Linked DNA regions of Chroococcidiopsis sp. TS-821. The protein of the gene in region 3 interacts with the protein of the main gene of each other region in a pairwise test. Links are inferred from orthologs where the notes say so. Each region holds a gene or a part of one and is shown on either strand. Other genes may lie near its edges.

Region 1 (2,952 bases), on a different replicon or contig from region 3:
TGACCAAGTTGAGACTATTTATAAAATCTTGCGTCACCTCTATGCAAACAAACGCGGTGTAATTCTCAACGGTAACTTCGGCGAGCCTGGTAGTTTAACGGTGACAGTTAATTAGGAGCAGAGGTCGGAGGTCAGGGTAATAGAAAATTTAAACCCCAATTGACAAAGCTTAGCGAATAAAATCGCCGCAGTCGCAAGTCACTTTTGGTTCTAGAGGAGGACTATATCAAGTAATTTGTAATTCGTAGTTCGTAATTACTGCGCAAGATACCTATGGTTCATAGAGGAGGGTTATATTAAGAAGTCTGCTCTTTGAACCCTGTGCTCTGACATCTCACTCCATACCATACTTTGGTCACTTTTGTTCATTTGTAACAACTGTTTATAAAAAAGTGGCATAAACTTGAAAGGAAGTTTTGAAATCGATGGGTGCTGGTATGAGTTCGGTCAGGGGTGTCGAAATTCGTCTGCTATCAGCAGTAAAAGGGGGTATGACTGAATTTTATACCCCTCAGTCAAGTCACGAAACAATGCTGGTACAGATTCCACCAAATACAATTGACGATCTTTTTGTTCATAAAACACAAACTGACCAACTATTGGTAGTCAAAGGAAGTTTTGTATTAGTGGTGTTAGTGAATCGCCGTTATCAATACATACCCTTGAGCGATCGCAAACCTACGGTAGTCAAAATACCCCCAGGCGTATTGCACGGAGCAATAAATTTATCTCCTGAACCTTGCGTATTAGTCAATGCAGTATTGCGTCATCATCCTGCAGCTGATAAAGACTACCAACCGCACAAACCACCGTTTCCGTATGATATCGAAGCAGCAAAGGCAGTTTTAGCAAGAGATGCACAAGCAGATCGGGCGATCGCATAGAAATTCAGGAATTAGTTAAATCACCCAGGTGCAGCCTTTTCATAGGGTAGGAAAAAAAGAGAGTAAATCAAATCGCGTTAGCTATTATACCGTTTCACTTTAAAGTTAATACAAATAGGAAGCTTCAGGAGAAATGATTTGTAGTTTTCATTTAGTGAAATGGTATTACAGTAGTAACGTGGCTCTTGTTTAATTAATGATTCTTTACCGCTATCCAACGTTGTATCCTGGTGTGTTGCTGAAACGCTACAAGCGGTTTTTTGCTGATATTCAGTTGGAATCTGGTGAAGTTGTTACAGCGCATTGTCCAAATACTGGACCAATGACAGGAATTAGTCAACCTGGTAGTACTGTACAGGTATCTTATAGCGACAATCCAAAGCGATCGCTGAAGTACACCTGGGAAATGATTCTCGTCAACGACAATGAGCCTACTTGGGTAGGTGTGAATACAAGTTTACCGAATCGGATTGTCAAGTTAGCCCTAGAACAAAATTTGTTTCCTCAATTGGGAAGTTACGACCAAATTCGCTTTGAAGTTCCCTACGGTATAGACACCAAAAGTCGCGTCGATTTTGTGTTGACGGGCGATCGCACAACATACATCGAAGTCAAAAGTACCACTTGGGTAAACTGGCGAACCGCGTTATTTCCTGACACAGAAACAACACGCGGACAAAAACATTTACGCGAACTTACCGCATTAATACCAGCAAGTGATGCAGTGATGTTGTACTTTATCAATCGCGGTGATTGTACCGCGTTTGCACCTGGAGATAGCGCCGATCCAATTTACGGTCAACTATTGCGCGCAGCGATCGCATTAGGTTTAAAAGTACTACCGTGTCGCTTCAACATTACCCCCGAAAGTATCGAGTATTTAGGATTAGCTGAACTAAAAATCTAAACTCAAGTTGTCCATCATTAAACAAACACCAATTACCTGTTACCTATTACCACTTTAGAAAAGAGTTGAAAGTAAAAACAGGATTCCCAAGTGCCAAACGACAAGGTTAACAGCAATTCCTGTTGTAATTCCGGCGATCGCCCAGCGTTCTTGATACTTTTGAAAGTGTTCAATACTTTCCCAACGGCGACTTTTCCACGCCCATTCATTACCTTTAACACCAAGGGCGATCGCCATCCAAAATCCAAATAGCGGAACCCACGCCAACAGCCCTATCCACACGCGATTCGCGACTAACCAAAATGGTGCAAGTAAAAAAGCGCCCCAGTTCCAGCCTTGAATTTCTGCGGGTACAGTTATCGATGCATTAAATAAACCACCCTGACCAGAGTTATTTACTAAAGTAGTTGCATTAAGCACAATGTCTGATTCTAAAGCAGCTAGCGCTTGACGCGCACAACCAAATCGTTTTTCTAGTGCAGGTTCAGTCATTTTCTGCAACCAACTCACCAAACTAGGACTACAATTTACCAATTCTGCAAATTGCAGTTGTAAGTTATGTTGCGGCAATTCTGCGGGCGTTATCCCAGTAAGTAAATGAATTAAAGTTGCACCCAAAGCATACAAATCCGACGCAGGAATGGCTTTACCGCCAAATTGTTCTAGTGGTGTATAACCATAAGTTCCAATAATTGTGAAAGTTGCGCCTGGCGATACAGTTTGATCTTGAACTCCACCAAAATCAACTAAATAAACTTTATTGTCATCACCCCAAATTAAATTACTCGGTTTGATATCGCGATGAATGACTGGCGGATGTAACTCGTGGAGGTATGCCAAAATATCTAATACCTGTGTTGCAAGTTGGCGGATTTGTGCTTCACTCCAACGTTGTTGCAGTAAATGTGCGACTGATCTACCAGGAATGTACTCTTGAACGAGAACATAAGCAGATGCTTGCGGTTCCAACCAAAACTCATCTCGATATCTTGGAATTTGCGGATGATTCAACTGCTGAAGTACCTGGGCTTGACGTTCAAAGAGTTTTAACTCTTCCCAGTGTGTAGCTTTTGTGAAAGTTAGTAGTTTAATAACGACAAGCGTTGTTGGTCGTGTCGCCAGATCGACTGCTAGCCAAGTTTGCTTGAGTAGCGAATCTTT
Region 2 (2,814 bases), on a different replicon or contig from region 3:
TATCTAATGGTTGCTGCTTAGCATTTAAGCCTAAATGTGTAACTACATTACTTTTTTCTTCTAGTGCCTGCCAACCGTTAGACTGCGCTTGCTGTTTTAAACTCTGCACTTGTTCTGGGTCAAAGGTTTGATACGCGATATCGACTTGACCCGTGCGGAAAGAATTAAATAAGTTTGCCGAACTCGACAAAATCTGAAAGTCGATACCCTGATTTGCCGGTTTTTCGCCCCAGTACCGATCGAACACATCCATCCGAATCAAATTCGGCGTGAACTGGACTAAGCGATAAGGACCTGTTCCCACAAACTCGCGCGGTTTAAATTTTCCTGTACCAATTTCGTAAGCTTGCGGCGATACCGCGCACAATCCGGGAAACGCGAGTAACGAAGGAAACGGGGCAAAAGCATTTTTGAGTCTAATTGTGAGTTCGTATTCTCCTGACGCTTGTACCGAATCGACGACATCCGATAACAAAGAGGCTGGTTTTCCGCCGTTTTGAATAAAACGATTGAGCGAAAATGCCATTGCTTCGGCATTAAAGGCAGTACCGTCATGGAATACGACGCCTTGACGTACAGGAATTGTATAGGTTAATCCATCTGCACTCACTTGCGGTAAAGCAGTTGCGAGTTGAGGCACTAATTCACCTGTACCAATCTCGTACGTGTACAGGCGATCGCTCAAACTCGTCATAACATTAGAACCTGCTAGTTCATAATTATCGGCGGGGTCGAGCGTACGCGGTCTGAGTGTTGTACCAACAACTAAGCGGGCGCTATTTCCAGCGGTTGTATTGACTGTTGAAGAATTTGTTCCTGGCTGCGGGTTGTTACAACTAATAACCAAAAAGCAGCACAACAGCGATAGCCCGATAAATTTTCCTAGCGACCACAAGCGCTTGCGAGATACCAACCAATTCATAACGTTTGACTATCCTAGAGCAACCATTAGCTATGAGTCGCAAGCTGTAACTTGGTTCCCCCTGCGGATAAGCTAACGGCTAGTAACTAAATTGAATAGTATAGCGGAAATGATTTGGCATCTTTGGGTTTTACGTAAACTTTTTCTTGCGGTTGCAGTTGTAATTCATCAAAGCGATCGCGACTTAAGTGTGCTGTAACTACCTGTCCGTCATCTAATGTCAATTCGGCTTGAATTTCCCAACCTAGGTGAATAATCCGACTGACCCGTGCGGATACCGTTGTACCATTTTGCTCGCGTTGTACAATCACGTCTTGCGGACGCAAGAACATTTCTGGATGTGTAGATTCAAACCCGTTACCTTGAAAAATATGCGATGTACTTGGTAGCACATTCACTGGTCCAATAAAGCTCATGACAAACGCCGTCGCCGGATGATCGTAAATTTCTGCTGGCGTACCGATTTGCTCGACGCGACCTTTATTCATCACCACGATTTCATCCGAAACTTCCATCGCTTCTTCTTGGTCGTGCGTCACGAATACGGTGGTTACGTGAACTTCATCATGCAATTTGCGCAACCAAGCGCGTAAATCTTTGCGGACTTTGGCGTCGAGGGCGCCAAATGGTTCGTCGAGGAGAAGTACTTGCGGCTGCACTGCTAGCGCCCGTGCTAAAGCAACGCGTTGTCTTTGACCACCCGATAGTTGTGAGGGATAGCGATTTCCTAAAGCACTTAGTTGCACCAGTTCAAGTAATTCGTCTACTCGGGCTTTAATTTTTGCTTTCGGTGTTTTGCGAATTTCTAAAGCAAAAGCAATGTTTTGTCGCACGCTCATGTGCTTAAAGAGTGCATAGTGCTGAAACACAAATCCAATATTGCGTTCTTGCACGCTTTGATAGGTCGCATCTTTACCTGTCAGCCAAATTTTGCCGCTATCGGGTAGTTCTAAACCAGCAATCAATCGCAATAACGTAGACTTACCCGAACCTGATGGTCCGAGTAACGCTACTAACGAACCCGATTTGATTTCTAGGCTGACATCGTCAACAGCCCGAAAACTGCCAAACTGCTTTGATACGTTTTCAACTACAATACCCACGGTGAGCAACCTCTGGAGGAAATATATGGTGATGATGCACTAAGCTGGAAAGTTTCTACTGAATGTCTATAAAGCTAGATTCAGCTTTTGAACTGAGAGCTAATCTCCGGTTTTTTGATGGGGTTACTGTAGTTTTATATCATATAAAGCTTTACTTGTTGCGTTTTGTATCTTTACAAGATCTTAGTTTTAATGTAAAGATTTCATGTCGATCAATATTTTTGTTACATAAAATACAGATTTTTATAAAACCAGAGATTGCCGATTTGAGGAGAAGATATAGGTGTTTCACGTCCCCGACCCCTGTATATAAGATAGGTGGGCATAATTAAATATCAGACACAACAAATGTTGTGTAACAAGTAATCGGCAATAAATATCTGGTTGACCAATTACCAGTTACCAATTACCAGCCCTTAAGTTATGTTTATTTTTACCGAACTCATCTTAAGTATCAAAATATTAAGGTCTGTTGCATTTCAGTCACATCTTCACAAAAAGTCGCTGAGCAAGCCAAAAGTCCGTGATACGATGCTTTTCTAGCTCATGAAGATTGGGAGAAGACCTTTGACACTACGGGTTGCTGTTGTAGGCTCAGGTCCAGCTGGTTCTTCAGCCGCCGAAACCTTGGCAAAAGCTGGAATTGAAACATATTTGTTTGAACGCAAGCTAGACAACGCCAAACCATGTGGCGGAGCAATTCCGCTGTGTATGGTGAGTGAATTCGATCTACCGCCGCAGATTATTGACCGTCAAGTGCGGAAGATGAAGATGATTTCCCCCTCAAAC
Region 3 (2,966 bases):
AATATTTAATCCATTCACCGGATCTTCGCTACTCAGGATGAATGTCAGTGCTAAAAATAAGACAAACACCATTCCTAAAAGCAAAGTTATCGTTACGCCGGATGCTAGCGTTAAATTACTAGCAACACCTGCTACAGCAAGTTTAATACCTGCTTGGGCAGCACGTTTGGGTTTGCTGTGTTTGACATTGTTTAAAGACTCAAGCGCAAGTTTTGCCCATTTTTGGGCTTCTGGGTTGGGGTGGGTAGAGAGTTGTTTTGCTAGCGCGATCGCTTGTTGGCTTTGGTGTGTTTTTTGGTACGCTTTGACTAACCAAAATTGTGCTTGTAGATAGTATTTACTGTTATGGTCGATACTGCTGTTGCAATAGTTTTCTAGTATTTCTACTGCTTCGCGGTAACGTTGTTGTTGATAGGCTTCTATAGCAGTTTGTAATAATTCAAATTGAAGAGACATAAATTCGCCTCTATACGTTCTTGTCTTTATATATACCCACAACTTCAACGTTATATAGAATGAATTCGGGGAATTTTGATGAAGATTGTGTAAATTAAGACATTTAACAAGAGATTAAGGTACAGAGAATGTAGAGGCAAAAGGTCGCAAGTAAGAGGTAGGAAGTAAAACCCTCTCAAGTAAAAAAAATTTAGCTGGCGATGCACAAGCCACAAATACAAGGTATCCTTACTCTCATCTCACGTTTTAAGTGTGGTTTCCTTCCGCCTTCCTTCAATTAATCTAAAATTCCCATTTGGAGCAGTGATTGATAGGATCGTAGAGCAGTCATTAGTGTGAGTTTTTATGACTACTCAAATTGACCTTCCTTTAACTGCGATCGCCCGCAAAACTCGTGACTGCGCGCAAACATTGGCAGTTTTATCTACTGAAAAGAAGAATCAGGCGATTGAGGCGATCGCGCAAGCGTTAGAATCGGCGGCGGATGAAATATTAGCGGCGAATGCGGCGGATTGTGCGGCGGCTACACAAGAGGGAATTCCAAAACCTTTGTATCATCGGTTGAAGTTAGATCGGGCAAAGTTGCAAAGTGCGATCGCCGGAGTTCGCGATGTTGGGAAACTTGCCGATCCGGTAGGGGAAGTGCAGATTCACCGTCAGCTTGACGAGGGTTTGATTCTCAAGCGCGTCACTTGCCCTTTGGGCGTGTTGGGAGTGATTTTTGAAGCTCGTCCTGACGCAGCGATTCAAATTTCGGCTTTGGCGATAAAATCAGGCAATGGCGTGATTCTCAAAGGTGGTAAAGAAGCCCTTCGCTCGTGTGAGGCAATTGTGAAAGCGATTCATCTTGGATTATCGCAAACTGCAATTAGTCCTGATGCTGTGCAGCTACTCACTACCCGCGAAGCAACTTTAGAATTACTGCAACTCGATCAATTCGTTGATTTGATTATTCCTAGAGGTTCTAATTCGTTTGTGCGCTTTGTGCAGGAAAATACGCGCATTCCGGTGTTAGGTCATGCGGATGGTATTTGTCATCTTTATGTTGACCGCGCAGCAGATTTAAGTCAAGCAGTGGCAATTACTGTAGACTCGAAAACGCAGTATCCAGCGGCGTGTAACGCGATTGAAACCTTGTTAGTCCATGAAGCGATCGCACCTGCATTTTTAACGCTTGTCGCCCCAGCTTTGCAACAGTACAACGTTGAGTTACGCGGCGATGCTAGAACTCGTGAAATTCTAGACGATATTACACCGGCAACGGAAGCTGATTGGTCAACGGAATACAGCGATTTAATCTTATCGATTAAAGTTGTCGATTCTTTAATAGAGGCGATCGCGCATATTAATGAGTATGGTTCGGGACATACAGATGCGATCGTCACCGAGAATGCAGATGCAGCAGCGACTTTCCTCTCGCAAGTCAACGCGGCTGGCGTGTTTCATAATTGTTCGACGCGCTTTGCCGATGGTTTCCGTTACGGCTTTGGTGCTGAGGTCGGAATTAGTACGCAAAAAATGCCCCCACGCGGACCTGTGGGCTTAGAAGGTTTGGTAACTTACAAATATCAACTTGTGGGGAATGGACACATTGTTGCAACTTACAGCGGTGACAATGCCAAACCGTTTGCGCACAAAGATCTAGACTAAAGCTTTGAGCAATGCTTGAAGTTTGAGTTGAATTTCTGCAACTTCGCGATCGGGATTAGAACCAGCAACGATACCTGCGCCTGCATAAAGTTTAGCGCGATCGCGATCGAGCATGGCTGAACGAATGCCGACAATAAACTCGCTGTTTCCTTGCGCATCTAACCACCCTATAGGCGCAGCGTATAAGCCGCGTTCAAAGGTTTCATAATCTCGAATTTTCGTGCAAGCCGCATCGCGCGAGACACCTGCTACCGCTGGCGTAGGATGTAACGCCGCAACGATTTCTAGCGGGTGAACGTGCGTTGGCAGTTGGGCTTGAATTGGCGTCCACAAGTGCTGAATATTAGTAAGTTGCCGCAGTCGCGGCGGTAAGATTTGCGGTGTAATTTCCAATTGATCCAAGCACTGGGTAATAAAATCACTGACAACGCGATGTTCGTGTCTTTCTTTGGCGCTTGTCAGTAAGCTATTGGCTAGTATGGTATCTTCAGCTAAAGTTTTACCGCGCGGTGCCGATCCTGCGAGGGCGTCAGTGCTTAACTGTTGGTTGTGGATACTAATTAAACGTTCTGGGCTAGCACCAATAAAGTTTTGCCCTTTACCGTTACTGATAGCAAAGATGTAGCATCCTGGATGAATCGTGCGTAAGTTGTCAAGCGATCGCCACAAGTCTATAGGTTTTGCATACGTCACGTCGAGAGGATGCGCTAAAACAATTTTCTGGAAATAACTCGACTCGATTAACTCTAGGCAAGATATAATCGATTTTTTAAAATTCTTAATATTTTGTTCTTTGTTGCAGATGATTGAATTAGTGTTATTGATTGCAGTTAATGTGTGTTTTAAGAAATTTATCGTTC

The links. The genes of interacting proteins can lie anywhere in the genome.
Region 1: the proteins of B1A85_RS08960 (region 3) and sfsA interact in binary tests that used the Escherichia coli proteins (3 or more experiments, as listed by UniProt). The link is inferred for Chroococcidiopsis sp. TS-821 from one-to-one orthologs.
Region 2: the proteins of B1A85_RS08960 (region 3) and B1A85_RS04155 interact in binary tests that used the Escherichia coli proteins (3 or more experiments, as listed by UniProt). The link is inferred for Chroococcidiopsis sp. TS-821 from one-to-one orthologs.

What each region holds. Positions count from the first base shown.
Region 1 is NZ_MVDI01000009.1:122,206-125,157, reverse strand. The notes cover bases 9-2,935. They hold sfsA (DNA/RNA nuclease SfsA), read left to right. Parts: upstream 9-1,080; coding sequence 1,081-1,791; downstream 1,792-2,935. Other genes in these bases: B1A85_RS19105 (serine/threonine-protein kinase), read right to left, coding at 1,846-2,935; B1A85_RS19115 (cupin), read left to right, coding at 438-884; B1A85_RS19120 (glucose-6-phosphate isomerase), read left to right, coding at 9-115. Outside these bases: more of B1A85_RS19120, read left to right, coding at 1-8; more of B1A85_RS19105, read right to left, coding at 2,936-2,952. UniProt on the Escherichia coli protein: Binds to DNA non-specifically. Could be a regulatory factor involved in maltose metabolism.
Region 2 is NZ_MVDI01000001.1:883,508-886,321, reverse strand. What follows is about bases 18-2,806. They hold B1A85_RS04155 (sulfate/molybdate ABC transporter ATP-binding protein), read right to left. Parts: upstream 2,026-2,806; coding sequence 1,009-2,025; downstream 18-1,008. Other genes in these bases: chlP (geranylgeranyl reductase), read left to right, coding at 2,593-2,806; B1A85_RS04160 (ABC transporter substrate-binding protein), read right to left, coding at 18-922. Outside these bases: more of B1A85_RS04160, read right to left, coding at 1-17; more of chlP, read left to right, coding at 2,807-2,814. UniProt on the Escherichia coli protein: Part of the ABC transporter complex CysAWTP involved in sulfate/thiosulfate import. Responsible for energy coupling to the transport system.
Region 3 is NZ_MVDI01000002.1:304,851-307,816, reverse strand. The notes cover bases 13-2,953. They hold B1A85_RS08960 (glutamate-5-semialdehyde dehydrogenase), read left to right. Parts: upstream 13-801; coding sequence 802-2,106; downstream 2,107-2,953. Other genes in these bases: B1A85_RS08955 (isochorismate synthase MenF), read right to left, coding at 2,098-2,953; B1A85_RS08965 (M48 family metalloprotease), read right to left, coding at 13-456. Also shown: more of B1A85_RS08965, read right to left, coding at 1-12; more of B1A85_RS08955, read right to left, coding at 2,954-2,966. UniProt on the Escherichia coli protein: Catalyzes the NADPH-dependent reduction of L-glutamate 5-phosphate into L-glutamate 5-semialdehyde and phosphate. The product spontaneously undergoes cyclization to form 1-pyrroline-5-carboxylate.